One region of the Arthrobacter sp. UYEF20 genome, then DNA from elsewhere that is predicted to be linked to it. Evidence: riboswitches for the same ligand, from Rfam matches in the RefSeq annotation. Region 1 holds a riboswitch; the other holds the start of a gene.
The links. A riboswitch is a leader RNA that binds a small molecule or an ion and turns the genes downstream of it on or off. The one in region 1 is predicted to bind glycine.

Region 1 (15,805 bases):
TGTGGTTCTCCGAGGCGATCATCTCCAGGCCGTTGCGCTGGCGGGTCAGCTCGGCATCGATCTGCGCCGCGATCTCCGGATCCAGATCGGACAAGGCCGCGTCCAGGCTCGGCGAAATGACCTGCTCGAACGTTACCGTGCCCGCAGGTGCGCCGCTCACAGTTCGCCACCGTTCTTGGCCGCGTATTCCTCGGCCGACAGCAGCGGGCCCTCGGACTCCACCGCGACCTTGAACAGCCAGCCCGCACCATAGGGGTCACTGTTGACCACGGCCGGGTCAGCAACGACGGCGTCGTTGACTTCCGTGACCTCGCCCGTCACCGGGGAATACAGGTCCGAAACGGACTTGGTGGACTCAATCTCACCACACGTCTCACCAGCCGTCACCGCAGCGCCCACCTCGGGCAGGTCAACATACACGATGTCGCCCAGGGCGTCGGCCGCCACGGCGGAGACGCCGATGACGGAAGGGCCGTCGCCGTCGGTGGCAACCCATTCGTGCTCGGCGGAGTATTTCAGTTCAGCAACTACCTTGCTCATATCAATTCCTTAGGGTCGAAAGGGAGAAGAATTACTTCTGGCGCTTGTAAAACGGCAGGGCGACGACTTCGAAGGGCTCGGTCTTGCCGCGCAGATCGATGTCCAGGGCGGTGCCGGGTTCGGCGTGCTCGACGTCGACGTACGCCATGGCCACCGGGTAGCCCAGGGTAGGGGACGGCTGGCCGGAGGTGACTTCGCCAACCACTGCACCGTCCTTGAGCACCGGGTAGTGCCCGCGGCCGGCGCGGCGGCCCAGGCCCTTCAAGCCGACCAGCTTCTGCTTGGAACCGGCTTCCTTGGCTGCTTCCAGGGCGGCGCGGCCCACGAAGTTTCCTTCCTTGCTCTTGAGTGCCACCACGGGACCCAGGCCAGCGTCGAACGGTGAGCGCTCGAGGGACAGCTCATTACCGTAGAGCGGCATGCCGGCTTCGAGGCGGAGCGAATCGCGTGAGGCGAGACCGCACGGGACAATGCCGAACTCAGCCCCGGCTTCGGCGACCGATGCCCACAGGGGGGCGGCGGCGTCGTTCGCTACAAAGAGCTCGAAGCCGTCTTCGCCGGTGTAACCGGTACGCGCCAGGACGGCGTTATGGCCAGCCACGGTGAGCTCGTTGAATGCGTAGTACTTCAGCTCGGTGACCAGCGCGTGCTGGGCCTCGTCGGTCAGCTTGAGCAGGATGGCCTCGGCCTTGGGGCCCTGGACCGCGACGAGGGACATCTCCGCGGAGACGTTCTTGACGGTCACGTCGAAGCCACCCTCTTTGCCGGAATCGGCCCTTTCTGCCAGAGCTGCACCGACGGTGGGTGCGTTGCCCGCGTTGGGGACCACCAGGTACTTCTCGTCACCAAAACGGTAGGTGATGAGGTCATCGATGATGCCGCCGTCGGCGTTGCAGATGAGAGAGTACTTGGCCTTGCCGTCCGCAATTGCGGAGAGCTTGCCCACCAGGGCGTAGTCCAGGAACGCGCCGGCTTCGGGGCCGGTGACCCAGACTTCGCCCATGTGGGAGAGGTCGAACAGCCCGGCGGCGTTGCGCACCGCGTGGTGTTCGGCTAGCTCGGAGCTGTACTTCAGGGGCATCTGCCAGCCACCGAAGTCGGTGAAGGAGGCGCCGAGTTTCTTGTGCTCTTCGTAGAGAGCGGTGTAGTTCTCAGTCATCGGGTAAATCCTTAGTTCTCGAAGGCTGCTGTGTTGTCCTCGAACGCTGCTGTGCTTTCCTCGAAGGCTTCGAGGGGAGGGCAGGAGCAGACCAGGTTGCGGTCACCGGCTGCGCCGTCGATGCGGCCCACGGGCGGGAAGTACTTGTCCTGCTTGAGGTGATGGACCGGGAAGGCTGCCTGCTCGCGCGGGTAGTCGCGGTTCCAGGCGGAGGACACGACGGCGGCCGCGGTGTGCGGTGCGTTGCGCAGCGGGGAGTTCTCCAGGGTGAAGTCGCCGTTGGCGACCTGCTCGATCTCCTGGCGGATGGTGATCATGGCCGTGATGAAGCGGTCGATCTCGGCGAGATCCTCGGACTCGGTGGGCTCCACCATCAGCGTTCCCGCCACGGGGAAGGAGAGGGTGGGGGCGTGGAAGCCGTAGTCGATGAGGCGCTTGGCCACGTCTTCCGCGGTGACCCCGGTGCGGGCGGTCAGTTCACGCAGGTCCAGGATGCACTCGTGCGCCACGAGTCCGCCTTCACCGGTGTACAGGACCGGGAAGGACTCGTTCAACCGGCTCGCGATGTAGTTCGCCGCCAGCAGCGCGGACTTGGTGGCCTCCGTCAGGCCCTGGCCGCCCATGAGCTTCACGTAGGCCCAGGAGATCGGCAGGACGCCGGCGGAGCCGAAGCGTGACGCGGAGATGGCCACGCCGGTCCCGGGCGCGGAAGCGCCGGCCTCGTGCGAGGCCTTGTTGGCATCGCCCGGCATGAAGGGTGCCAGGTGGGCCTTGGCAGCGACCGGGCCGACGCCCGGGCCGCCGCCGCCGTGCGGGATGCAGAAGGTCTTGTGCAGGTTCAGGTGGGACACGTCGCCGCCGAACTTGCCGGGCCGGGCCAGGCCCACCAGCGCGTTGAGGTTGGCGCCGTCCACGTAGACCTGGCCGCCTGCCGCGTGCACGGAGTCGCAGACCTCGCGCACATCGGCGTCGTACACGCCGTGCGTGGACGGGTAGGTGATCATGATGCAGGACAGCGCATCCTTGTGGGTGTCGATCTTCGCTGCGAGGTCCGCGTGGTCGATGGTGCCGTCAGGTGCCGTGGCCACCACCACCACTTTCATGCCTGCCAGCACGGCCGAGGCGGCGTTGGTGCCGTGGGCCGAGGCCGGGATCAGGCAGATGTCGCGGTGCTGATCGCCGCGGGAGTGGTGGTAGCCGCGGATGGCCAGCAGGCCGGCGAGCTCGCCCTGGGAACCGGCGTTCGGCTGGATGGAGACCTGGTCGTAACCGGTGATCTCCGCGAGGTCCGCTTCCAGGCCATCGATCAGTTCACGCCAGCCCTCGGTCTGGGAGTCCGGGGCGAACGGGTGGATGGAGGCGAACTCCGGCCAGGAGATGGCCTCCATCTCGGCCGTGGCGTTCAGCTTCATGGTGCAGGAGCCCAGCGGGATCATGGTGCGGTCCAGTGCGAGGTCGCGGTCGGACAGCTTGCGGATGTAACGCAGCAGCTGGGTTTCGGAGCGGTGCGTGTTGAACACCGGGTGCTGCAGGAAATCGGAGGAACGGACCACATCTGCGGGCAGTTCGAATCCGGCAGCGGCCTTCACCGGACCGGCACCAAAGGCGACGGCAACCGCGGAGAGGATCTCCGGCGTCGTGGTCTCGTCTATGGAGACACCCACGGTGTCGGCGTCGATGCCGCGCAGGTTGATACCGCGGGCTTCCGCCGCGGCGATGACCTTCTTGGCCTTGCCCGGGACCCGGACGGTGATCGTGTCGAAGAACGACTCGGAAACGAGTTCGCGGCCGGCCGTCTTCAGCGCGGTGGCGAGGGTGCGTGCGTTGCCGTGGACGGTCTCGGCGATCGCCTTCAGGCCTTCGGGGCCGTGGTAGACGGCGTAGAATGAGGAGACGATGGCCAGCAGTGCCTGCGCGGTGCAGATGTTGGAGGTGGCCTTTTCGCGGCGGATGTGCTGCTCGCGGGTCTGCAGGGCCAGGCGGTAGGCGGGGATGCCGGTGTTGTCCTTGGAGACGCCGACGATGCGGCCCGGGAGGGTGCGCTCCATGCCTTCACGGACGGCCATGTAGGCCGCGTGCGGGCCGCCGAAGAACAGCGGCACGCCGAGGCGCTGCGCGGTGCCGACGGCGATGTCCGCGCCCTGCTCACCCGGAGGGGTGATCAGGGTCAGGGCCAGCAGGTCAGCTGCCACGGTGACCAGCGCGCCGCGTTCCTTGGCGGCGGCAATCACGCCGGACTGGTCCCAAACCCGGCCGGAAACGCCCGGCTGCTGCAGCACCACGCCGTTGATGTCGCCGTCGGGCAGGCCCTGGGAGAGGTCCGCGACCTCCACCTCGAAGCCGAGCGCCTCGGCGCGGCCCTTCACGATCGCGATGGTCTGCGGCAGGACGTCGGCGTCGAGGACGGTCTTGCCCTTGGCGGCGGATTTGTTCTTGTTGGCGCGGCGCATCAGCAGCACAGCCTCGGCCACGGCCGTGGCTTCGTCCAGCAGGGAAGCGTTGGCCACGGGCAGCGCGGTGAGGTCCTGGACCATGGTCTGGAAGTTCAGCAGCGCCTCGAGGCGGCCCTGGGAGATTTCCGGCTGGTACGGGGTGTAAGCGGTGTACCAGGCAGGAGCTTCGAGGATGTTGCGGCGGATCACCGGCGGCGTGACGGTGTCGTAGTAGCCCTGGCCGATCATCTGCACGGCGGTCTTGTTCTTCGACGCCAGGCGGCGCAGCTCGGCAAGAACCTGCACCTCGCTCAGCGCGTTGTCCAGGCTGAGGGCGGTTTCCTGGCGGATCGAGTCGGGAACGGCAGTGTCCACCAGGCCATCAACGCTGTCGTAGCCGACAGCCTTGAGCATGGTGTCGATGTCGGCCTGGCGGCGAGCGCCGATATGCCGGTCTGCAAACGTGGATGGGGACGATTGGACGGTCATGAGGAACTCCATAATTCAGGTGGCACCAAGGGTGCCACGATGATTCGGGTTCCTCCCCGCTCTGTCGTGGACCTGAGAGATTCCGCAGACCCTGCTGTTACAGGGCGCCGCTTGCACCGTCGGTGAGCAAGGCCGGAGCCGTGCTGCTTTCCAGAGTTGCCTTGCCGCGGCGGTACATGGGCCTGAGAGATTCCTGGGGAGGATTTGCTCCTACGGCGCCTGCAGAATGTACCGGCAGGACTCTCCCGCCGCAGATCATAAGCACGCATCACTCGTAAGTGACGCGGTTCACAACAATAGCTGCTTTGCCGGCTGCGCGCAAGACAAAACAGCCAATCTTTATCGGGTGGACCCTCTTGACATTGTCGAGTGACGGTGTTCACAATTGTCGCTGTGACCTTGGCAACGACGCCAACCACCCTGAATCGCCGCTCCTGGGTCAATGGAAGCGGACTAGACAATCCCTGACGAAACTCCCGGATCCGGCTGAGTTATGCGTGACTCGAGGCCCGCCGGCGCTGCTGCACGCGTCGGCACCGGTGTTTTTTTGGCGCCCGTTTTGGCGCACTCCGCCGCACTCCACCGCACACAGGAAAGAATCCATATGACGGAAGTTCGTTCGACCCTTACTGCCGACGGAACACACCCGAGGCCTTCATCACCCCCGCACCTTGCTCGCTCGCTGAGCAACCGGCACATCCAGCTCCTGGCCATCGGCGGCGCCATCGGCACCGGCCTGTTCATGGGTTCCGGCAAGACAATTTCGGTGGCCGGCCCGTCGGTGATCTTCGTGTACATGATCATCGGCTTCATGCTGTTCTTCGTGATGCGGGCCATGGGCCAGTTGCTGCTGTCCAACCTGAACTACAAGTCCTTCAGCGACTTCGCCGGCGACCTCCTGGGCCCCTGGGCCGGCTTCTTCACCGGCTGGACCTACTGGTTCTGCTGGGTGGTCACCGGTGTGGCGGACGTGATCGCGATCGCCGGCTACGCGAATGAGCTGTGGCCGGGCATCCAGCTCTGGGTCCCGGGCGTGGCCACCATCATCATCCTGCTCCTGCTGAACCTTCCCACCGTGAAGGCATTCGGCGAGACGGAGTTCTGGTTCGCGCTCATCAAGATCGTGGCCATCGTGGCCCTGATTGTGGTGGGCCTGGTGATGATCTTCACCGGCTTCCAGTCCAACGCCGGCACCGCCAGCTTCACGAACCTCTGGAGCCACGGCGGCTTCTTCCCCAAGGAATTCATGGGCTTCGTGGCCGGCTTCCAGATCGCCGTCTTCGCGTTCGTGGGCATTGAACTCGTGGGCACCGCCGCGGCCGAAACGAAGAACCCGGAGCACAACCTGCCCCGCGCCATCAACGCCATCCCGCTGCGCGTGATGCTGTTCTACGTGGGCGCCCTGATCATCCTGATGTCCGTCACGCCGTGGACCGAGTTCCAGGCCGGCCACAGCCCGTTCATCGGCATGTTCTCGCTGGCCGGCCTCGGCATGGCGGCCATGGTGGTGAACCTCGTGGTGCTGACTTCCGCGATGTCCTCGGCCAACTCCGGCATCTATTCCACCTCGCGGATGGTGTTCGGCCTCGCCAACGACGGCGACGCCCCCAAGCTCTTCGGCCGCCTCTCCAGCCGCAAGGTCCCGCAGAACGCATTGTTCCTCTCCTGCGTGCTGCTGCTCGCCGGCGTGGCCCTGCTCTACGCGGGCAAGGACGTCGGCGTCGCGTTCGACATGGTCACCACCGTGTCCGCCGTCTGCTTCATGTTCGTCTGGTCCATCATCCTGGCCAGCTACCTCGTGTTCCGGAAGCGCCGCCCCGAACTGCACAAGGCCTCACCGTTCAAGATGCCCGGCGGCATCCCCATGGTCTGGGTGGTGTTCGCGTTCTTCGCGTTCCTGCTCTGGGCCCTGACCACCCAGCCGGACACCTTCACCGCACTGCTGGTCACGCCGATCTGGTTCGCCATCCTGGGCGGAGCCTACGCCGTGGTCCGCAAGTCCCCGTTCCACCAGGCCCGCGTGGCCGAGTGGAAGGCCATGGCAGAGGAGGAAACCGTGGCCGCCGAAGCAGCCGCAGTCTAGGAGCCACCGCTTAAAGCGCGACGCCGGAACCCGGGATGGGTTCCGGCGTCGCGCTTTAAGGGACTGCATGGGATCCGGTGATGCCGCCGTCTTACTCGAATGCAATGGTGTCATCCTGCCAGTTCGGTAGCATGGGAATTCCGAGCACCAGGAGCGGAAAGGGGCGTTGCCATGACGGGATCCCCGGCGTCCCAGCCCGCCAATCACCGCCTGAGCCCTGCGCTCGACCCCGCTGCAGTTACTGTGGCCGACCCTGCGGTTGTCGGGAGGCTCCGGGCGGCCGGCTGCGTTTTCGCCGAAGAAGAGGCCATGCTGCTGGCCGCAGCCGCCGGCTCGACGGGGCAACTCGAAACCCTCGTGGACCGGAGGGTTTCGGGGCTGCCGCTCGAGCACATCCTCGGCTGGGCGGAGTTCTGCGGGCTGCGGATCGACGTGGATGCCGGCGTTTTCATTCCCCGCCGCCGCACCGAGTTCCTCGTGCGGCAGGGGGTGCTGCTCCTGCAGGCATCCCGGCAACCGTTTCAGTTGTCCGACGGCGCCGGTCTTCCGGCCGTCGTCGACCTGTGCTGCGGTTCGGGGGCCGTCGGGACCGCGCTCGCGGCACTGGCGTGGCCTTTGGAGCTGCACGCTGCCGACGTCGACCCGGCTGCGGTCAGCTGTGCCCGCCGGAACATCCTCCCCCTCGGAGGGGAGGTCCACGAGGGTGATCTGTACGGTCCGCTGCCGTCGGGGCTGCGCGGGCGGGTGGACCTGCTGGCGGTCAACGCGCCGTATGTGCCTACTGCGGGGATCAGGACCATGCCGCAGGAAGCCCGCCTGCACGAGCCGCGGGTCTCCCTCGACGGCGGTGCGGACGGGCTTGATGTTCAACGGAGGGTGGCCGCCGCGGCGCGGCAATGGCTAGGACCGGGCGGGCACCTGCTGATCGAGACGAGCCGGCGTCAGGCGCCGCAGACGGTGGACTTGTTCCTCCGCAACGGGCTGACCGCCCGGGTGGCCAGTTCCGAGGAACTGGACGCCACGGTGGTCATCGGTGGGCTGGTGTAGCTAGGAAGCCTTGTCCGGATCAACGTTGGTGGCCGGTCCGGCGGCAGTGGCTCCGCCCTCGTCGGACCAGTCTTGGCCTGTCTGGTCGTTCAGGGCCGGATCCGACTCGACATCGGGCGCCGCGAAGGCCGCGGAGGTCCCGAGAATGACTGTTTCCGGATGCGTGCTGTGGGCCGGGATGTTGCCTTCCGGAGCCCCCTTGGCAGCCCCCTGAGCGCTGCCCTCGCGGCGGAGGGCGGAACCGATGACGGTTCCGGCGCGGCGCGCGGCCTCGGTGAGCTGTTCCGACACCTCGGGGGCCTTTTCCTTGACTGCCTCGCCAGCGGCGGTCAGCTTGTCCTGGACAGGCTTGCTCTCCCAGAGGGTTGCAGCCCGGGACTTGAGCTTTTCGTAGGCTGCCCGGCCGGACCGGGACCCGAGGACGTAGCCCGCGGCCATTCCGGTTCCAAAAAGAAGTTTGGCTTTCATGCTGTACTCCTGCTCTTTAAAGTTTGTAGTGTGGCAAAAAGCCGGCCCCGGGATAAATCCCGGGGCCGGCTGTCGGCCAGGCTCCGCTATTAGCGAGCCGAGCGCCTGGTGATCATGCCATAAACGAGCAGGACGATGATCGCGCCGCCGATGGCCAGCAGCCACGTCGACAGCGAGAAGAACTCATTGATGCCCGTGTGGAAGAGCAGTCCGCCAATCCAGCCGCCAAGAAGTGCGCCGACAACGCCGAGCAGCAGCGTCATGAAGATGCCGCCGCCCTGACGGCCCGGCAGGATTGCCTTAGCGATTGCTCCGGCGATCAGACCCAGAATCAGAAATGCGAAAAAACCCATGTTTATCGTTCCTTCTTCTTTCATTGAGGAGGCACCCGGGTTGCCGGGTGCGCTTCATCCTTCTGCATCAATACTAATCATGCTTAGTAAAAAAGGGCCATTCTGGGTGGGGGAAATTCCCCGGCTCACCAGGCATAGTCCTCGGGGGCGGTCCGGTGGCCAGGGAAGATTTCGTCGAGCCGCTTGAGCGCATCGGCGTCGAGCGTCACATCGAGCGCGCGGATGGCGGCGTCGAGCTGGTCCCGGGTGCGGGGACCCACGATCGGTGCGGTCACGGCGGGCTGGTGCAACAGCCAGGCCAGGGCCACGTCCCCGGGTTCGTGCCCCAGTTCACCGGCGAAGTCCTCGTACTGCCGGATCTGGTTCTCGTGTGTCTTGAGGGTTTCGAGGGAGCGGCCCTCGGCGCGGCGGACGCCGTCGCGCTCCTTCTTCAGCACGCCGCCGAGCAGGCCGCCGTGCAGCGGCGACCAGGGGAGGATGCCCAGCCCATACTGCTGCGCGGCCGGAATGACTTCCAGCTCCACATTGCGGGTCAGCAGGTTGTAGATGGACTGTTCGCTGACCAGCCCGTTCGTGTGCCGTCGCGCGGCTGCCTCCTGCGCCTGGGCAATGTGCCAGCCGGCGAAGTTGCTGCTGCCCGAGTACAGGATCTTGCCCTGCTGGACGGCGACGTCGATTGCCTGCCAGATCTCATCCCACGGGGTCTTCCGGTCCACGTGGTGGAACTGGTAGAGGTCGATGTGGTCGGTCTGCAGCCGTTTCAGGCTCGCGTCCAGGGCCCGTCTGATGTTCAGGGCGGAGAGCTTGGACTCATTGGGCCGGTCCGTCATGGTGCCGTAGAGCTTGGTGCCGAGCACAGTGCGTTCGCGGCGCTCGCCGCCCTTGGCGAACCAGCGGCCCAGGATCTCTTCCGTCCAGCCCCGGTGGCCGCTGCCGCCGTAAACGTTGGCGGTGTCGAAGAAGTTGATGCCGGATTCCAAAGCCGAATCCATGATCGAGTGGGCGTCCGCTTCCTCGGTCTGGGGGCCGAAGTTCATGGTGCCCAGGCAGAGGCGGGAAACTTTCAGGCCGGAGCGGCCCAGCCGGGTGTACTGCATGGATTTACTCGCTTTCTCTTGCGGGTACTCTTGCTGGACGTCCTAAAGCTGGCTGTGCGACGCCGTGGCGGGGTCTGAGCCGATCCGGGAACCGGTCTCCAGCGCTGTGACGGCGGCCAGCTCCGCGGGAGTCAGGGTGATGGCCGCTGCCTTGAGGTTTTCCAGCATGCGGCCCGGCGTTGAGGACTTGGGGATGGCAATGGTGCCGGAGCCGAGGTGCCAGGCGAGAACGATCTGAGCCGGCGTGGCACCATACGTGGCGGCCAGTGCCGTGACAGTATCTTCAGCCAGGTCTGCACCCTGCCCCAGCGGGCTGTAGGCCTCGACGGCGATCCCCAGCGAGCGGCTCCTGGCGGCGAGTTCCTGCTGCTGGAACGTGGGGTGGATTTCGATCTGGTTCACGGCGGGAACCACCTCCGCGGCTCCCAGGAGTGTGTCCAGGTGGGCGCTGAGGAAATTTGAAACACCGATCGCGCGGACCTGCTGCTGGGCGTACAGCCGCTCCATTTCCTGCCAGGCTTGGGTGTAGAGGCCTTGTGAGGGCGCCGGCCAGTGGATGAGGTAGAGGTCGATGACCTCGAGGCCCAGGGCCTTCCGGCTGTTCTGGAAGGCCTCGCGCGCGTTGCCCTGCTCGCCGTTCCGAAGCTTGGTGGTGACGAAGAGTTCTTCGCGCGGGATTCCGGAGGCGGCAATCGCCGCCCCCACCGCCGCCTCGTTGCGGTAGGCGGCGGCCGTGTCGATATGGCGGTAGCCGGCGGCCAGCGCGTCCTCGACGATCCGCTGGGTTTCCTCCGGCGGCACCTGGAACACGCCGAAGCCCAACTGGGGGATGGTCACCCCGTTGTTGAGCGTCACTTCGGGGATGATGGGGCGCTCCGCGGCGGCCGCTTCGGTGCCGCCGGGCCGGATCTCGGACATCGTGCTCTCTTTCGCTGGAGGGCCGGACCCTTGTGATGTTCTGGTGCGGACCTTCTCTGCCCGGCCCTCTGATCGGCCGGTCGCCGCTGCTGCCGGCCAGCTACGGCGCCCCGGCCGCGGACGTCAGCGCTCCAGCCGGAACCCGAGCTTGATCCTCACCTGCCAGTCGGAAACCTCGCCGTTTTCGAGGTGGCCGCGGATCTCCTTCACTTCAAACCAGTCGAGGTTGCGCAGGGTCTTTGCGGCCTCCGTGATCCCATTGCGGACGGCCGCGTCAACGCCTTCACTCGAGGTTCCGACAATTTCAGAAATGCTGTAAGTGTGATTAGACAACTTCGCTCCTCGTGATCGCCTTCGATGCCCGGCTGCGGGCCGTTCCTGCAGGTTAGCCGACAGATCGCGGCTGGACTAGGGGGGCGGGCGCGGCGCTTTCGGACCCGGCGACCGGACCCGGCTGGGGACGCTTGGCCGCCAGCGGCGCACCGTCGCCCCGTTGCCGGACCCGGCTCACCATCCAGGGCAGCAGGTAGTTCGTGAGCCAGGCGACGTCGCCTGCCTTGCTTTCCCGCCAGCCACCGGCCGGCAGGGGCTTGGGTTGCAGCGGCAGCAGGCTGTGGGGCACGTTCAGTGTCTCCAGGACCATTGCCGCGATGGTGTGGTGGCCCATCGGCGAGAAGTGCAGGCGGTCCGGATCCCACATCTGCGGATCCGAGAGTTGCCGCAGCGTCCACAAATCGGCGATAACGCCGTTATGGCGCGCCGCGATGGTCCGGAGGTTCTCGTTGAACACGGCCACTTTTCCCCGGATATGGCCAAACAACGGAGTGTCCCCCCAGTCCGGGCCGGTGAACAGAACGATGGTCGCCCCCGTGGCGCTGAGCATGCCCACAGCGGCGTCGAGGGTGGCTGCCAGCCGGTCCGGATCGCTCCGGTGGAACACGAGATCGTTGCCGCCGGCCGAGAGGGTGACCAGGTCGGGCTTCAGTTCGATCGCCGGGCCAAGCTGCTGGTCTAGGATCTGGCGCATCACGAGCCCGCTGATGGCGAGGTTCGCGTACGCGAAGTCCCTCCGTCCCTCGCTCAGCTCTTCAGCAATACGGTCCGCCCAGCCCCTCATGCCGCCGGGACTGCGCGGCTCGGGGTCCCCGATCCCCGCGGTGAACGAGTCCCCCATGGCGACGTACCGGTTCCAAGGCCCTGCGCTCCCTGCACCCGCGGTGTGGCCCTTGGTGTGGACTGTGGCGTCGGGGCGGCCGGCGCCTGAATCGAAGAAACGGGCGGCGTTCACATTCCCAGCAATACGCCGATATTCCGGGCGCCGGTAGGTACTAAGGTCCCTTGCGCGCCGGGGGCGGGAGGGTATGCCGCGGCATTGTTCCATGCAGTTATACCCCCATGGGTATAACTAATACTGCCCGGGGTATACGATGGCTAAGAAGTCAACTGCTCCCGGAGGTGCCCATGGAACTCGATCCCGCCGACATGAAGTCCGTCATCAACCGCCTTCGGCGTGCCCAGGGCCAGCTTGCTGCCGTCACCCGGATGATCGAGGAGGGCCGCGACTGCAAGAGCGTGGTGACCCAGTTGGCGGCCGTCTCCAGTGCCTTGGACAAGGCCGGATTCTCCATCATCGCCACGGGCCTGCAACAGTGCATGCAGCAGGAAGACCCCAGCCTGGACCGGGCTGAGCTGGAAAAACTGTTCCTCTCCCTGGCCTGAGCGCGGCCTGCAGCGCGCCAGCACGCACTGCGCGCAGCCGCAGGTTCGTGGCGCGCCCTAGGCCGAATGCTCCTTCAGGACGTAGTTCTTGAGGTCGTCGAGCGTCTGCTGCATGTGTGCGTCCATGGCGTCGCGGGCGCGGTGCGGATCGCGTGAAGCCAGGGCGTCCGCGATCTGCTGATGGTGCCACATCGCATGCTCCTGGATATCCGGCACCTTCGAGGTTTCGGTGCGGCGCTTCTCCAGAATCCGGTGCAGGGGTTCGAACAGCACTGCGGCAAAGACGTTCTCGGAGGCCTTGAGGATGAGGTCGTGGAACGCCAGGTCTGCCTCCACAAAAGCCGCGACGTCGTTGCTGCCGTGGGCGCTCCGCATCGCCTCGACGTGCCCGTAGAGACGCTCGAGGTCGGCGTCCCCGATCCGGGCCGCGGCCAGTTCGCAGGCACCGCTTTCAAGCATCCGGCGGAGCTCGATCAACTGGACGGCCGCGGAAGCATCGTTCTTCCCTTCCGAGGCTGCCCGCAGCACGGCCTCCAGGGACGCCCAGCGGTTCAGCGGGTTCACGAACGTGCCCCGGCCCCGCTCCACGCTGAGGATTCGCTGGGCCTCCAGGGTCTTCATTGCCTCGCGCACGGTCATGCGGCTGACGTCGTGCCTCGCGCTCAGCTCGAGCTCGCCGGGGACACTTGTTCCCGGCGGAAACTCGCCGGCAATGATCCGGTCCAGCAGCTCGTCCGCCACCACCCCGACCAACGATTTTCTAGCCAATATTCCCCGTCCAGCGACTCGGTCCTGCTTGATGACGTCCTGCCCGAAGACATAGTCTACTTGCGCGCCCTTGTGCCTTATGACACACTATCACCGGGACATAAGATGTCAGACATCTTACAAATATCTCTACTGCGGACCTGCCGCAGATCTACACACAATGGAGTGCAAAATGCCCCTTGAAGCAGATGTGCTTGCCGCCTACCCGGCCGAGGTACAGATCCCCGCCGGGCTGGTTGCCAACAGCGTGGCCGCCTCGGCCATGGACTTTCCCCGGATCCTGGTGGTCCTTGACGATGACCCCACCGGTACGCAGTCCGTCGCGAACCTGCCCGTGCTGACCCGATGGGAGCCGGCCGACTTCGCCTGGGCGTTCGCCCACGAGATCGACGGCCAACGCCCCCGCGCCGTTTATGTGCTCACGAACACCCGCAGCCTGGATCCGGCCGAAGCGGCAGCCCGCAATGAGGAAGTCGTCCGGAACGCCCTCGCGGCGGCGGCCGAGCCGGCCGGTGCCGGTTCCGGGCTGCGCCTGAGCTTCGTCAGCCGCAGCGATTCCACCCTGCGCGGCCACTACCCGCTGGAACCGGACGTCATTGCCGCCACGGTCGCCGCGGTCAGCGGCGAGGCAACCGACGGCGTTGTGATCGTCCCCGCGTTCCCCGACGCCGGCCGCGTCACCATCGGCGGGGTGCACTACACGCGCGGCACCGGTGACGACGCCGGCAAGCTCACCCCCGTCGCCGAGACGGAATTCGCCAAGGACGCCAGCTTCGGCTTCGCCAACTCCGAGATGGCCAAGTACGTGGAGGAGAAGTCCCAGGGCCGCTTCGCCGCGGACTCGGTGATTGTCCTGGACCTGAATATCATCCGCGCCGGTGCCGCCCGGGACGGTGTCCCCGCGGACCCGGCCGTCTCCGCCAAGGCCATCGCCGACGCGATCGAGACCGCCACGGACTCCACCCCGATCGTCGCGGACATCGTCACCGAAAACGACCTCCGGGCGCTGGCCCTCGGCCTGGAGGAAGCCGAGCGCCGCGGCAAGAAGCTCCTCTACCGCGTCGGCCCGCCGTTCGTCCGCGCCCGGATCGGCCAGGAGATCCGTTCCGAGCTCAGCGGCGAGGAAGCCTACGCCGGCAACACCCCGTCGGAGGCCGGCGGCCTGATCGTCGTCGGCTCCCACGTGGGCGTCACAACCCGCCAGCTCAAGGTCCTCACCGAACAGCACGGCGCCGCCCGCATCATGGAAATCGACGTCGAGAAACTGCTCGGCGAAAACGCGGACAGCTACCTGGACCAGACCGTTGACACGGTCGTCGACGCCCTTCACGGCGGCGACGTCATCGTCCACACCAGCCGCCTGCTGATCAAGACCGACGACGCCGCCGCAAGCCTGCGGATCGCGCGCACCGTCTCGGCCGCCGTCGTCGCCGTCGTGAACCGCACGCTCAAGGCCTTCCCGCCGCGGTTCGTCATCGCCAAGGGCGGCATCACGTCCTCGGACGTCGCGGCCCACGGGCTGGAGATCCGGCACGGGATCGTCCGCGGGCCCATGCTGCCGGGCATCGTGAGCCTCTGGGAACCGGTGGACGGGCCCGCGAAGGGCATCCCGTACATCGTCTTCGCCGGAAACGTCGGCGACGACGAGTCCCTGGCCCAGGTCACCCGCAAACTCAGCAACACCTTCTAATCGCCAACACACGCCTTCAACGGAGAAAACCATGACCGCACAGTACACAGTCGCCGTCCTCGGCCTTGGCGCCATGGGCCTGCCGATGGCCACCCGCCTTGCCACCCAGCTGACCGTCCACGGCTTCGACATCGCCGAGCCGCGGCTGACGCTCGCCGAAGAGGCAGGCATCCGGACCTTCACCTCCGCCCGGGAAGCCGCCGACGGCGCCGACGCCCTGCTGCTCGCCGTGCGCAACGGCGAACAGCTCGACGACGTCCTCTTCGGCGAGAACGGCGTCGCCTCCGTGCTGAAGCCGGGCGCCGTCGTGATCCTCGGCAGCACCGTGGGCACCGAAGCCATTCCGGCCACCGTCGCCCGCCTCGCGGAATTCGGCGTGGCCCTGGTGGACGCGCCGCTCTCCGGCGGACCCAAGCGCGCCGGCGAAGGCGATCTGCTGATCGTCGTCGGCGCCGATCCGGCCGCCCTGGAAACCGCACGCCCGGTCCTGGAGCTGCTCGCCTCCACCCTGACGGTGGTCGGCGACAAGCCAGGCGACGGCCAGGCCCTCAAGACCGTGAACCAGCTGCTGTGCGGCATCCACATCGCCGCCGCGGCCGAGGCGATGGCCCTGGCGGACGCCCTCGGCCTAGACCAGGCCAAGACCCTCGCCGCCCTGGAAGCCGGCGCCGCCGGTTCGTTCATGCTCTCCAACCGCGGCCCCCGGATCCTGGAGGCCTACACGGAAAACGGCGCCGAGGTCCTCAGCCGCCTGGACATCTTCGTCAAGGACATGGGGATCGTCGGCAAGGCCACCCGCGCCGCCGGCCTCGCCGCCCCCGTGGCTGCCGCCGCCGAGCAGCTCTACCTCCTCGGCCAGGCCCAGGGACTCGCCGCCGCGGACGACTCCGCCGTCATCAAGGTCATCGCTCCCACCAAGCGCACTGCCTGAGTGCCTGATGCGTACCCAACTCGACACCCTGGTTAGCGGCGCCCTCCAGCAGGGCTCCGCGGTGCCGGCCTTCACCTGCTACGACTTCACCACGGCCCTCGCCGTGGTGGC
Region 2 (12,791 bases), on a different contig from region 1:
TTGAACAGCCAACCCGCACCATACGGGTCACTGTTGACCACGGCCGGGTCAGCAACGACGGCGTCGTTGACTTCCGTGACCTCGCCCGTCACCGGGGAATACAGATCCGAAACGGACTTGGTGGACTCAATCTCACCGCACGTCTCACCGGCCGTCACCGCAGCCCCGACCTCGGGCAGGTCAACATACACGATGTCGCCCAAGGCGTCGGCCGCCACGGCGGAGACGCCGATGGACACAACGTTCCCGTCCCCCCGCGCAACCCACTCGTGCTCGGCGGAGTACTGCAGTTCGGAAGCTACTTTTGCCATGTGTTTTTTCCTTACGTTTGAAAAGTCGTGGGGCCGCAACAATTGTGGCTGGGTTGGGTGGCGGGGTTCGCCATCCTCCCCACCATCTCCCTAACCTCGCAAGCTCGGCCAGGGAACCCTGATGGCGTGGGCCCACGCGTGCTCGGTCGCGAAGGCGCCCGCTGAGCGGACGCGACGCTCCCTTAGACGCACGCTTCCGGATGCCGCGCCCCCACCGCTAATATCCAGTTTCAGTTTTCGGGGTCAACCGTTCTCCGGGAAGAAACAGTGGCCCTTCGATATCTTCTAGAGCCGAGACCCGGTAGGCGGTTCACCCTCCAGCACCTTTGGCTTTCGAAGGCGCCCGTTCCCGCTAGTCCTGTTGTGGTCGGTTGTACTAAAGGTGCGCTGACATCGAGGGGCCGGCTGGTCGCGGTTTTCGAAAGCGTGCGTCTAAGCGAGGTACGAGCGAGCACGCGTGAAAACTGGGGCCAGCCGGTCCCGGAGCCGGGTACCGCTGAGGTACCAGGCCCCGCTGGGCTACTTTTGGCGCTTGTAGAAAGGCAGTGCGACCACTTCGAAGGGCTCCGCTTTCCCGCGCAGGTCAACGTCCAGGGCGGTGCCGGGCTCGGTGAACTCGACGTCGACGTAGGCCATGGCGACCGGATAGCCGAGGCTCGGGCTGGGCTGGCCGGAGGTGACTTCGCCGACCACGTTTCCGTCCTTGAGAACCGGGTAGTGGCCGCGGCCGGCCCGGCGTCCGAGGCCCTTAAGGCCCACGAGCTTGCGGCCCGTGGTGGTTCCGGCGCCGGCTTCCTTATTGGCGGCCAGGGGTGCCTTGCCGACGAAGTCGCCTTCCTTGGACAGCGCGACGACGGGACCCAGGCCTGCGCTGAACGGGTCGCCTTCGAGCGAGAGCTCGTTGCCGTACAGCGGCATGCCGGCCTCGAGCCGGAGCGAATCGCGGGAGGCGAGCCCGGCGGGAGTCAGCTCGCCCTCTTCGGCGATGGCGACGAGCGCCTGCCAAAGGGTGGCGGCGTCGTCGTTCGCTACGAAGATCTCGAAGCCGTCCTCACCGGTGTAGCCGGTGCGGGCCAGCAGCAGCTCCTGGCTGGCGCCGCCGAACATGAACGGAACGTCCACGGCGGCATAGTATTTCAGGCCGGTGACGAGCTCGTGCTGTACCGCGGGGACCAGGCGGAGCAGGATCTCCTGGGCCTTGGGGCCCTGCACGGCGATCAACGAGGTCGAGGCGGAGGCGTCCTGGACGGCGACGTCGAAGCCCCCCTCTTTGCCGGAACCGGCCCTTTCGGCCAGGGCTGCGGCGACCACCTTGGCGTTGCCCGCATTGGGGACCACGAGGAAATTGTCAGTGCCGTCGGCCCCCGACGGGCGCCGATAGGTGATGAGGTCGTCAATGATGCCGCCGTCCTCGTTGCAGATCAGCGAGTACTTGGCCTTGCCGATCGCCATAGCGGAGATCTTCCCCACGAGGGCGTAGTCCAGGAAGGCGGCGGCGTCCGGGCCGGTGACCCAGACTTCGCCCATGTGGGAGAGGTCGAAGAGGCCGGCGGACGCACGCACGGCGTGGTGCTCGGCCAGTTCGGAGCTGTACTTGAGCGGCATCTGCCAGCCGCCGAAGTCCGTGAAGGAGGCGCCGAGCTTCTTGTGCTCTTCGTAAAGGGCCGTGTAGTTCTCAGTCATTGGTGGCTGTCCTTAGTTCGCGAAGTCGTCGGAGTGGTGGTCCTCGAACGCTTCGAGGGGAGGGCAGGAGCAGATCAGGTTTCGGTCGCCCGCGGCGCCGTCGACCCGGCCGACCGGCGGGAAGTACTTGTCCTGCCGGAGCGTGTGGACCGGGAAGGCGGCCTGCTCGCGCGGGTATTCGCGGACCCAGTCGGTGCTGATGACGGCGGCGGCGGTGTGCGGGGCATTGCGCAGCGGGCTGTTCTCGACGGTGAAGTCGCCGTTGGCGACCTGGTCGATTTCGGCGCGGATGGAGACCATGGCGGTGATGAAGCGGTCGATCTCGCCGAGGTCCTCGGATTCGGTGGGCTCCACCATCAGGGTGCCCGCCACCGGGAACGCGAGCGTGGGGGCGTGGAAGCCGTAGTCGATCAGGCGCTTGGCCACATCCTCCGCGGTCACGCCGGTCTTGGCCGTGAGTTCACGCAGGTCCAGGATGCATTCGTGCGCGACGAGCCCGCCTTCGCCCGTGTAGAGCACCGGGAAGGAGTCGTTCAGGCGGGCCGCGATGTAGTTGGCCGCAAGCAGGGCCGACCTGGTGGCCTCGGTCAGGCCCTGGCCGCCCATGAGCTTCACATAGGCCCAGGAGATCGGCAGCACGCCGGCCGAACCGTAGCGCGAGGCGGAGATCGGGGTGCCGTCGGCGCCGTTGGCCGGATCGGCGGCGTTGCCCGGCATGAAGGGTGCCAGGTGGGCCTTGGCCGCGACCGGGCCGACGCCGGGCCCGCCGCCGCCGTGCGGGATGCAGAAGGTCTTGTGCAGGTTCAGGTGCGAGACGTCGCCGCCGAACTGGCCCGGCTGGGCCAGGCCGACGAGGGCGTTGAGGTTGGCGCCGTCGATGTAGACCTGGCCCCCGGCGGCGTGGACCGCGTCGCAGACCTCGCGGACATCGGCGTCGAACACCCCGTGCGTGGAGGGGTAGGTGATCATGATCGCGGACAGGGCGTCCTTGTGCAGCTCGATCTTGGTCCGCAGGTCCGCGTGGTCGATGGTGCCGTCCGTGGCGGTGGCCACGACGACCACCTTCATGCCGGCAAGCACGGCCGAGGCCGCGTTGGTGCCGTGGGCCGAGGCCGGGATGAGGCAGACGTTGCGCTGGGCGTCACCGCGGGAGAAGTGGTAGCCGCGGATCGCCAGCAGGCCGGCGAGCTCGCCCTGGGATCCGGCGTTGGGCTGGATGGAGACCTGGTCGTAGCCGGTGATCTCGGTCAGCTGGGCTTCGAGGTCCTCGATCAGTTCGCGCCAGCCGGCGGTCTGGGATTCCGGGGCGAAGGGGTGGATGGAGGCGAACTCCGGCCAGGAGATGGCTTCCATCTCGGCCGTGGCGTTCAGCTTCATGGTGCACGAACCCAGCGGGATCATGGTGCGGTCCAGGGCGAGGTCACGGTCCGAGAGACGGCGGATGTAGCGCAGCAGCTGCGTTTCGGAACGGTGCGTGTTGAACACCGGGTGCTGGAGGTAGTCGGAGGTGCGCTCGACGGCGGTGTCCAGGCCGAAACCTTCAGCCGCTGCGCCTGAGTTACCGCCGGATTCTGCGTCTGAGTTAGCGTCGGTGACGCTCGCGCCGAACGCGGCGACGACGTCGGCGACGATCGCCGCCGTCGTGGCCTCATCGGTGGAGATCCCGACCGTGTCCGCGTCGATGACGCGCAGGTTGATCCCCTTGGCCTCGGCGGCGGCAATGATGTTCGCGGCCTTGCCGGGGACGGAGACGGTGACGGTGTCGAAGAAGGACGTGTGCAGGACGTCCAGGCCGGCGGCCTTCAGCGAGGCGGCGATGGTCCTGGCGTGGCCGTGGGTGGTCTCGGCGATCGCCTTCAGTCCGTCCGGGCCATGGTAGACGGCGTAGAAGGAGGACACGATCGCCAGCAGGGCCTGGGCGGTGCAGATGTTGGAGGTCGCCTTTTCGCGGCGGATGTGCTGCTCGCGGGTCTGCAGGGCCAGCCGGTAGGCGGGGACCCCGGCGTTGTCCTTGGACACGCCGACGAGGCGGCCGGGCATGGACCGCTCGAGGCCCTTCTGGACGGCCATGTAGGCGGCGTGGGGGCCGCCGAAGAACAGCGGGACGCCGAAGCGCTGGGCAGAGCCGACGGCGATGTCGGCGCCCTGCTCACCCGGAGGGGTGATGAGGGTCAGGGACAGCAGGTCGGCGGCGACGGTGACGAGCGCGCCGCGTTCCTTGGCGTCCGCGATCACGGCGGTGTGGTCGAACACGCGGCCGGAGGCGCCGGGCTGCTGCAGGACGACGCCGTTGATGACGCCGTCGGGCAGGCCCTTGGACAGGTCCGCGACCTCGACTTCGAAGCCGAGGGCTTCGGCGCGGCCCTTGACGATCGCGATGGTCTGGGGGAGGCAGTCGGTGTCGAGGACGGTCTTGCCGTCGTGGGCCGTCTTGTTCTTGTTCGCCCTGCGCATCATCAGCACCGCTTCGGCGACGGCGGTGGCTTCGTCGAGCAGGGAGGCGTTGGCGATCGGCAGGCCGACGAGGTCCTGGACCATGGTCTGGAAGTTCAGCAGCGCCTCGAGCCGGCCCTGCGAGATTTCCGGCTGGTAGGGCGTGTACGCCGTGTACCAGGCGGGCGCCTCGAGGATGTTCCGGCGGATGACGGCCGGGGTCAGGGTGTCGTAGTAGCCCTGGCCGATCATCTGGACCGCGGTCTTGTTCTTGCCCGCCAACGTGCGCAGTTCGGCGAGGACCTCGACTTCGCTGAGGGCTTTGCCGAGCGCCAGCGGAGAGTCCTGCCGGATGTCTTTCGGAACGGCGGTGTCCACCAGCGCATCGACGGTGTCGTAGCCGACAGCCTTCAGCATGGCGTCGACGTCGGACTGGCGGCGGGCGCCGATGTGCCGGTCAACGAAGGACGTGGAAGCTGAGGTAACAGTCACAAGGAACTCCATAACTAAGGCGGCGCAGGGTACGCCACATTGATTCGGGTTCCTCCCCGTTCTGTATTGGACCTGAGAGTTTCCGCGCAGCCGCGCTTTCGCAGGGCTCCGCTTGCACCGTCGGTGAGCACAGCATGTCAGGGGACAGCCTGCTACTTTCCAGAGTTGCCTTGCCGCGGCGGTACGTGGGCCTGAGAGATTCCTGGGGAGGATTTGCTCCTACGGCGCCCGCTTGTACCTACAAGCAGAACTCTCCCGCCGCAGATCAAAGGCATATTCAATTGCTCGTGACAACAGTCACAGCTCCCATTGTCCTACGCCGGGCACGCGTCCGCAAACTGCCGGGCCCTGCCGGTCCCTGGGCTGGCCGCTGCACGAACCGCCGGCAGCCGGGCTGCGCTCACGCACCGCCGGCAGCCACCGAATCGCGGATCAGCTGCGGAGTCGCCGGGACCATACGGCGACCCGGCACGCGTCCGGCGACCACGGCGGAGGGGCGGGCTCCCAGCGGCGCAGCCGTCAGCTGCGCAGCCGTCCGACAGCTGCCAGCAGGCTCTCCAGATCGGCACCGACCTCCGGAAGCGGGCCGCCGGGGCCGCGGGCAAGCATGGCGTTGAAGTACAGACCGTCCCCCATGTAGAGGACAGCCTTGGCCATGGCGGGCCCGACGTCGCCCGCCAGCAGTTCCAGCCAGCGCGCCTGGGCGGCGGCAAAACGGCGGAGGGCTTCCTCATGAGCCACCTCGGCAAGCCGGGTGGCAGCCACGAACGCCCGGTCCAAGCGCGTGTCCGCCCAGAGCGAGGACTTGATGAAGTACGCCGCAGCCCCCTCCGGCGCGTCCGCCATGGCCTTGACGTCCGCGGCCAGCAACCCGTCCAGGCGCTCGAGCAGCACCGAGATCATCGCCTCTTTGCTCGGGAAGTGGTACAGCAGTCCCCCCTTGGAGACGCCGGCCCGCCTGGCGACGGCGTCCAGCGTGGCGGCACGTTCGCCCTCTTCGATGAGCAGGGATTCGAAGGCGTCCAGGACAGCTTCGCGGGCGACGGGTTTTCTGGGCATGGTTCCCATCATGCCTGCCCAACCACCCATTTCTTAACTATACCGTCCAGACGGTATAGTTATTTCATGAACAACACATCGATGACCGGGGCGGGCACCAGCACACTGGCCGGCACCGGCCGGAGGGCGCCGTGGCGCGACTGGATGGCGCTGTCGCTGCTGATGTTCCCGGTGCTGCTGGTGGCGGTGGACAACACGGCGCTCACCTTTGCGCTGCCCGCCATCGCGCGCGGCCTGGACGCCTCCGGGGTGCAGTTGCTGTGGATTGTGGATGCCTACCCGCTGGTCCTGGCCGGGCTGCTCGTGGCGATGGGCAGCCTGGGCGACCGGATCGGACGCCGCAGGCTTCTCTTCATCGGCAGCACGGGCTTCGCAGCCGTCTCTGCCGTCACCGCCTTCGCGCCCAGCGCCGAATGGCTGATCGCCGGACGGGCGGGGCTGGGCTTCTTCGGCGCGATGCTGATGCCGTCCACCCTGTCCCTGATCCGCAACATCTTCCCGGAGCCGAACCGGCGCCGGCTGGCCGTGGCCATCTGGGCTGCGGGCTTCTCTGGCGGCGCCGCCCTGGGCCCGATCTTCGGCGGCTGGCTCGTGGAGCACTTCTGGTGGGGCGCCATCCTGCTCGTCGCTGTGCCGATCATCCTGCCGTTGCTGGCGCTCGGGCCCATCCTGATCCCGGAATCGCGCGACCCGAATCCCGGCCGGGTGGACGTGCCGAGCATCGTCCTGTCCCTCCTGGTGATGGTGCCGGTGGTGTACGGCATCAAGGAGCTGGCCACCCATGGCCCGGCCCCGGCGCCGCTGGCCCTGATCGGCTTCGGCCTGCTCATGGCATACGTCTTCATCCGGCGGCAGCGGGCCCTGCTGCGAGGAGGTCAGGAACGCGGGGCCGGGGGCGGCACGGCGGCCCCGCTGCTGGACGTCAGCCTCTTCGGCAACCGGGTCTTCAGCACGGCCATCACGGCAAACGTCCTCGCCCTCTTTTCCTACAATGGCTTCATCCTCTTCCTGGCCCAGCACCTGCAGCTGCTGGAAGGCCAGTCCCCCTCGGAATCCGGCGTCGCGATGGTTCCGGCCCTGATCGCCACCGTCGCGGCCGGCCTGTTGGTGGTGCCGCTGGTGCGGAAAGTCCGGCCGGGCTTCGTGGTGGCCGGCGGCCTGCTGCTGAGCGCTGTGGGCTACTTCCTGGTGGCCTTCGGCGACCACAGCGGCGGCCCGGGGATCCTGTTGGCGGCCCTGCTGGTCCTCTGTCTGGGCGTCGGGGCCGCGGAGACCATCTCCAACGACCTGATCCTCGGTGCGGCGCCGGCGGAGAAATCCGGCGCGGCCGCTGCCATTTCCGAGACCGGCTACGAGGTCGGTTCGCTGCTGGGCACGGCCATCCTCGGCTCCATCCTGACCGCCTCGTACCAAGGCAACCTCCGGCTCCCGGGCGGCGTCGCGGAGGCGGCAACGGCGGACGGGGTTACCCAGGCCGGGGAAACGCTCGCCGGAGCAGTGGAGCTCGCGCAAGCCCTTCCCGGCCCGCTGGCGGAAGCAGTGATGGCCGCCGCTCGTGCCGCCTTTGATTCCGGCGTACATGTCACGGCCGCCATCGCACTGGTACTGATGGCGGGAGCGTCAGTCCTTGCCGCCGTCGTCCTGCGGAAGGTGCCGACCGCCAAATAGCGGGCCGGGCTCAGCTGCCCTCGACGTACGCCTTGAGGGCGTCGAGCAGATCGCCGGTGCCTTCCTTGCGTCCTGCCACCTGCGCCTGGTCGCTGTCACGGGTACCCGTGAAGAAGGCGCCCTGTTCGGTCAGTGTCAGCCGGGTGCCGTCGCCGTCGGGCTCCAGCTCGAGGGTGCTGAGCGAAACGGACATGCGCTCCCCGTCCAGCAGCATTTCGTAGCTGTAGACGATCCGCTCGTTCTCCACGATGTCGTGGTAAACCGCGTGCATCGTGGAGACGAAGCCGCCGACGGGGCCGCCGACGTCGGTTTCGCGGCCGCCCACCCGGAAGTCCAGGCTGGACTCGCCCTGGTTCCATTCGGGCGGGCCGCCGAACCACTTTTTCTTGCTCGCATGGTCCGAGAACGCGTGAAAGACTCGCGACGGCGGGGCGTTCAGCCTGCGTTCCAGGCTGAAGCTGGCGTGGGTGACGGGCGTGTTCATGGTGGGCTCCTGGAATTGGATCACTCGGGAGGCTGGGGCGGGCGGTCCGGGCGATCCGCACCCAGAAAGCCCTCGAGCCGGTCGAGGCGCCGCTCGGCCGGCGTCCGGCGCTGGCCCAGCCAGTTTTCTGCACGCCGGACCGTGGCAGGGTCGATGCTGCAGCTGCGGACCCTGCCGATCTTTTCGCTGCGGATCAGGCCGCTGGCTTGCAGGACCTGAAGGTGCTGGACAATCCCGGGCAGGCTGATCGGAAACGGCTCCGCGAGCTGCGATACCGTCGCCGGGCCCTCGCAGAGCCGGGCCACGATGGCGCGCCGGGTGGGGTCGGCGAGCGCGTGGAACACGCCGTCGAGCTCCCGTTCCCCCTCCTGCCGGCCCCCCTGATTGTTAAGCACATACTTAAGTATTCGCCGATCCGTCCGGATGTCAAGGCTTAAAAGCCAAGCGTCCGACGCCGGGAGGAACCCGGCGCCGGACGCTTGGATTGCGCTCTGGCTGAGTGTGGGAGGCTACTTCTTGCTGTCTACCTCTTACTGTCTACTTCTTGCTGTCAGCTGTGGTGACGCTGGCGGTGGCCCGCATGGTCTCGGCACCTACCATCCAGGCGAACTGCTCCAACTTGGCGATGAACTCGTGCAGCAGGTCCGCCGTCGTGGGGTCCTCTTCATCCACTTCGTCATGGACCTTGCGCATCGTACCGACCGCCGCCTCGAGTGCGGCGACAATCTTGTCGATGGCGTCCTTGGTGCTGATCAGGCCGGCCGGGAATTCCGCGAGGGCGGTGGACTTGGAAACCGTGGAGCTGCGGCCATCCGGCAGGGCGTGCAGGGCACGCATGCGCTCGGCCATGTCATCCGCAAAGCCGCGGGCGGCGTCGATGATCTCGTCCAGCTGAAGGTGCAGGTCCCGGAAGTTCGCCCCCACGATGTTCCAGTGCGCCTGCTTGCCCTGGACGTGCAGTTCGATCAGGTCCACGAGCACTGCCTGACAGTTCGCGGTGAGTGTTGGCGTTGCTTTCATGCGTCCTCCTGAGTAGGTCCGATCCCGTTGCGTCCGATACCGCAAGGGCCGATGCTTTCGACGCTACCCCAGGGCCCAGCAGGACGGCGACCGTCCCGCCGAAATTTCTCGGTCAGGAGATTTCTCGGTCAGCTTGCTAAGGGGCTTACCATCTGCCGGGCAGGGAACTCAGACCGCCTCGTTGAGCATCGGCCCCTGCGGGAAAATGGCCCGGGTGATGCCACCCGCCGTGGTCTCGGCCAGCTGGGAAAGGTAGTCGTTCCGGCGGCGCGGCGTGATCCGGGACTGCGGTTCAAAGGTCTGCCCGGGATCGTCCGCGTAGTGCGCGGTCAGGCCGTCGCGCATGAGCCGGATGGCTTCGGAGCGCTGCTGGGACACAGCCGCGTGGGTGGAGCCGAGTTCCGCGGCCAGTTCCTTCACGGTCCGGTCGCCGAAATAGATCTCCTCGACGACGTAGCGCATGCGCTCCGGGAGCGACTTCACGGCCGCGCGCAGGTACTGCAGCCGTTCATCGGCGAGCACGGAGTGCTCGGGGGACAGCGTCTCCGCTGCCAGCGTGTCCACGACGGCGTCGTCGAGCGGGGTCAGGGTGCGGGACGCATCGGCCAGGGCTGCCTCGACGACGCTCTGCTGCACGCCGAGGGCGGAGGCGATCTCATCGACGCTGGGGGTACGTCCGAGGGCGGCGGCCAGGGTCTCCTGGACGGACATGGTCTCCTTGATCCGTCGCCGCGCCGAGCGGGTGGCCCAGTCGCTCGCACGCATCTCGTCCGCGAACGCGCCGAGGATGCGCCGGCGGGCAAACGCTCCGAAGGGCACGCCGAGATCCGGGTCGAAGGAGTCGGCCGAGGTAATCAGGGCGACGGCACCCGCTGACGCCAGGTCATCGCGGGAAAGGTGTGACGCTTTCGAGCACAAATCTGAAACGAGGTAGCCCACCAGCGGAAGGTGCTGCGTGACCAGCTCGTTGCGTTCTACGCGATTCAATAGTGTGTCCCCCCATGAGACCGGATCCGAAGCGTCAAACCGCTTAAAACACCGAGAGCCGCACCCGCAAACGGCCCGTCATTCCGCCAATGGGAGGCGGTGTTCGATACCCGGGCGCAGCACCCATGGAGGAAACTTATCACCTTATCAACAATCTGCGTGTACCCTCAGGAAAAAGCTTGGCCGAAACTGCGGCAGCACCGTTTCTGCCGGCGTGGCGACTAAAGGGGGCGCATGGGTGCAGGTGATCTTTCGGCAGCTCTCTGGCAGGAGCGCCGTCAGCTGGAACTGCTCTTGTTCAGGCTCGAGACACAGCGCCTGCATGTACTGGCGGGGAATTTCCAGTGGCTGAGTGTCACCGCCACCGACGTGGAGAGTGTCCTGGACCGCCTGCGCTTTGAAGCGCTGGCCCGGAGCGTCGAATCGGCGGCCGTGGCGGCGGAATGGGGGCTGCCGGCCCAGGCCACCCTCGCCGAACTGATCGCCGGTGCACCGGCCGGTTCCTGGCCGGAGGTCCTGGGCGAGCATTTGGATGCTCTCCGGGACTTGCTCCGCCAGCTCAGCGACACTGCGCGGTCCACCGAAGAGACTCTGCGTCAGCGGAGCCTGCCGGGATCTTCCGGCGCTTCCCCCGGCGGGGCGTCCGGGACAGGGACAGGGTGCGGGTCCGGCACCGGGACAGGGTCAGGGACAGGGACGGATACCGCGGAGGTCCTTGAAGAGCTGACGACCGCCGCGAACGTACAGCGCGCCCTGATCATCAACCGGCGGACCACGCAGCCTATGCTGGCGCAGTACCTCGGCGGCGAGCGGGGCTAATAACGGGCCGGGCGACGCGTCAGTCAGCGCTTCCGGCAGAAGCTGGGGGCAGTAGCCCGCGCAGCGCGTCCTCAGTATCCGGTCCCGCCCCGGCGCCGGCTTCTGCTGCCGCTCGATTTGCCGCGGCAATCGCCTCGATGACTTCCCGGCGCTGGATCGGAACGCCCCGGGGCGCCTCGATGCCTATCCGAACACCGTCGCCGCGGCCTTCCAGAACCGTGATGACGATGCCGTCGCCGATCATGATCTGTTCGCCCGGCTTGCGTGTAAGTACCAGCATCCTCTCAATCTACCCTTCGCAGTGTGGCAGTGCGGACGAATTCCGGCGCTTGGAGCCGCTGAGATGAGCTCATCTCAGCCGCTCACGACTGTGGCCTGGCCCGAGTCGGCCCAGCCGACGGGCAGTCCCAGCCCGTGGACGGTCTCCGGTGTGGCGGTTTCCGCCGACCCGACGACGGCTACAGCAGTGACGTTGAGCTGGGAGGCAAGGACGCTGACCCAGCGGGCGGTGTCCTCATGCTTGCGCCCGGCATCCACCACCACCCAGAGCTGGTCTGCGGAGATTGCGGCCACGGACTGCAGCCGCGCGACGGCGTCGCGGGCCTTTCCAAGCCCGAAGGCAACCAGCACAGTCTGGTCCGTGAGCACCGCGTGGGCGCGGGCCGCCGTCGCGCTTTGACGGCCGTCCACGTGCAGATGCCCGTAGGCGGACAGCTTCCCTGCAGTGCGCACGTCCGCGCCGCCGGCTGCCATGGACATCGCCAGGGCCGCGTCCAGCGCGTCCTCCCCCAGTCCGACGAGGACCACCAGGTCACCGACCCCGGACAGCGGGACCGGAACGGTTTCGCGGGGCTGCGCCGGCGCGGCGGACGTGCCGTCATCGGGCCCCGGCACTCGCGCAACAGGCACTGGCGAAACAGGCACTCGCGGAACCGGCACGACCGCGGAGCCGGCAGCCGGAGCGCGCAGCCCGGCGCCGAGTTGCTCGAGCAGTTCGGCGAAGTCCGGCGACTCCGTTGACACACCGGTGTTGCCGGGCCGGTGCAGGTTCAGCTCGGCCGCGTCGGCCTCTTCGAGCAGGGCCGCGATGGCGGCGCCGTGCAGCTGGTGCGAGGGGGCGGCGGACGCCGTCGCAGCGGACGGTACGGACGGCACGGCCGGGGGAAAAACAGCCGAGGCCGGCGCCGGGGCGGACGCCGTCGCGCTTGTCCCGGCGCCGTGCAACTGGTGCGAGGGGCCGGCGGCCGGTTGCTGGCCGACGCCGTTCGCCCCGGCCTCTGCATCCGCCTCGGCGAGGATGTCCGGTTCGGGAACCACCTCGCCCGAGACGACCTCGTGGCTGGTCTGCACCTCGACGATTGCCTCGTAGCGGTCCCCGGCGAAGAGGCCGGCGATCCCTGGGCTGATGACCCGTTCCGCCGAGACGATGCGGGCTGCGGGGCCGTGCTGCCGTTCCGCCTTGCGGCGGATCTCCTCGAGCGAGGCTCCCTTAAGCCGATAGCGGTTCGGCATGGCGGACCACTCCTACTGTTTCGATCCGGACGTTGGCTGACGTGACTTCGCGGTAGGACAACACAGGCACCGAGCCGGCATGGGCCCCGACGAGGCGGCGGATCGCCGGGCGGAGCGCCGGCGCGCAGACCAGCACGGCCTGGCGGTTGGCGGCGGCAGCGGAGTCGACGGCGGCGGCCATCGAGCGCAGCACGGCGTCGAGCCTGTCCTGGCCCATGACGATCTGGCTGCCGCCCTCGGCCGGCCGCATGTCCTCCAGCATGGACTGCTCCAGAAGCGGGTCGATCATGATCACGTTGAGCACCGGGCCGTCCATGAACTTG

Region 2: linked by a shared signal. The riboswitch ahead of gcvP (aminomethyl-transferring glycine dehydrogenase) and the one ahead of gcvP (aminomethyl-transferring glycine dehydrogenase) in region 1 are both predicted to bind glycine.

Annotation. Positions count from the first base shown of each region.
Region 1 is NZ_JBEPNP010000016.1:88,620-104,424, reverse strand. It holds gene glyA (serine hydroxymethyltransferase) at 1-160, opposite strand, end outside; gene gcvH (glycine cleavage system protein GcvH) at 157-540, opposite strand; gene gcvT (glycine cleavage system aminomethyltransferase GcvT) at 572-1,699, opposite strand; gene gcvP (aminomethyl-transferring glycine dehydrogenase) at 1,711-4,620, opposite strand; glycine riboswitch at 4,672-4,779, opposite strand; glycine riboswitch at 4,781-4,878, opposite strand; gene ABIB26_RS17220 (amino acid permease) at 5,225-6,703, shown strand; gene ABIB26_RS17215 (putative protein N(5)-glutamine methyltransferase) at 6,875-7,750, shown strand; gene ABIB26_RS17210 (hypothetical protein) at 7,751-8,218, opposite strand; gene ABIB26_RS17205 (GlsB/YeaQ/YmgE family stress response membrane protein) at 8,308-8,571, opposite strand; gene ABIB26_RS17200 (aldo/keto reductase) at 8,697-9,668, opposite strand; gene ABIB26_RS17195 (aldo/keto reductase) at 9,711-10,586, opposite strand; gene ABIB26_RS17190 (dodecin) at 10,710-10,919, opposite strand; gene ABIB26_RS17185 (SGNH/GDSL hydrolase family protein) at 10,972-11,760, opposite strand; gene ABIB26_RS17180 (metal-sensitive transcriptional regulator) at 12,048-12,305, shown strand; gene ABIB26_RS17175 (FadR/GntR family transcriptional regulator) at 12,363-13,073, opposite strand; gene ABIB26_RS17170 (four-carbon acid sugar kinase family protein) at 13,246-14,763, shown strand; gene ABIB26_RS17165 (NAD(P)-dependent oxidoreductase) at 14,795-15,694, shown strand; gene ABIB26_RS17160 (class II fructose-bisphosphate aldolase) at 15,702-15,805, shown strand, end outside.
Region 2 is NZ_JBEPNP010000035.1:220-13,010, forward strand. It holds gene gcvH (glycine cleavage system protein GcvH) at 1-311, opposite strand, end outside; gene gcvT (glycine cleavage system aminomethyltransferase GcvT) at 831-1,994, opposite strand; gene gcvP (aminomethyl-transferring glycine dehydrogenase) at 2,007-4,931, opposite strand; glycine riboswitch at 4,971-5,087, opposite strand; glycine riboswitch at 5,089-5,187, opposite strand; gene ABIB26_RS22170 (TetR/AcrR family transcriptional regulator) at 5,439-5,978, opposite strand; gene ABIB26_RS22175 (MFS transporter) at 6,045-7,646, shown strand; gene ABIB26_RS22180 (SRPBCC family protein) at 7,657-8,130, opposite strand; gene ABIB26_RS22185 (ArsR/SmtB family transcription factor) at 8,151-8,525, opposite strand; gene ABIB26_RS22190 (Dps family protein) at 8,668-9,150, opposite strand; gene ABIB26_RS22195 (sigma-70 family RNA polymerase sigma factor) at 9,319-10,137, opposite strand; gene flgN (flagellar export chaperone FlgN) at 10,372-10,956, shown strand; gene ABIB26_RS22205 (carbon storage regulator) at 10,976-11,236, opposite strand; gene ABIB26_RS22210 (hypothetical protein) at 11,311-12,468, opposite strand; gene ABIB26_RS22215 (flagellar biosynthesis protein FlhA) at 12,446-12,791, opposite strand, start outside.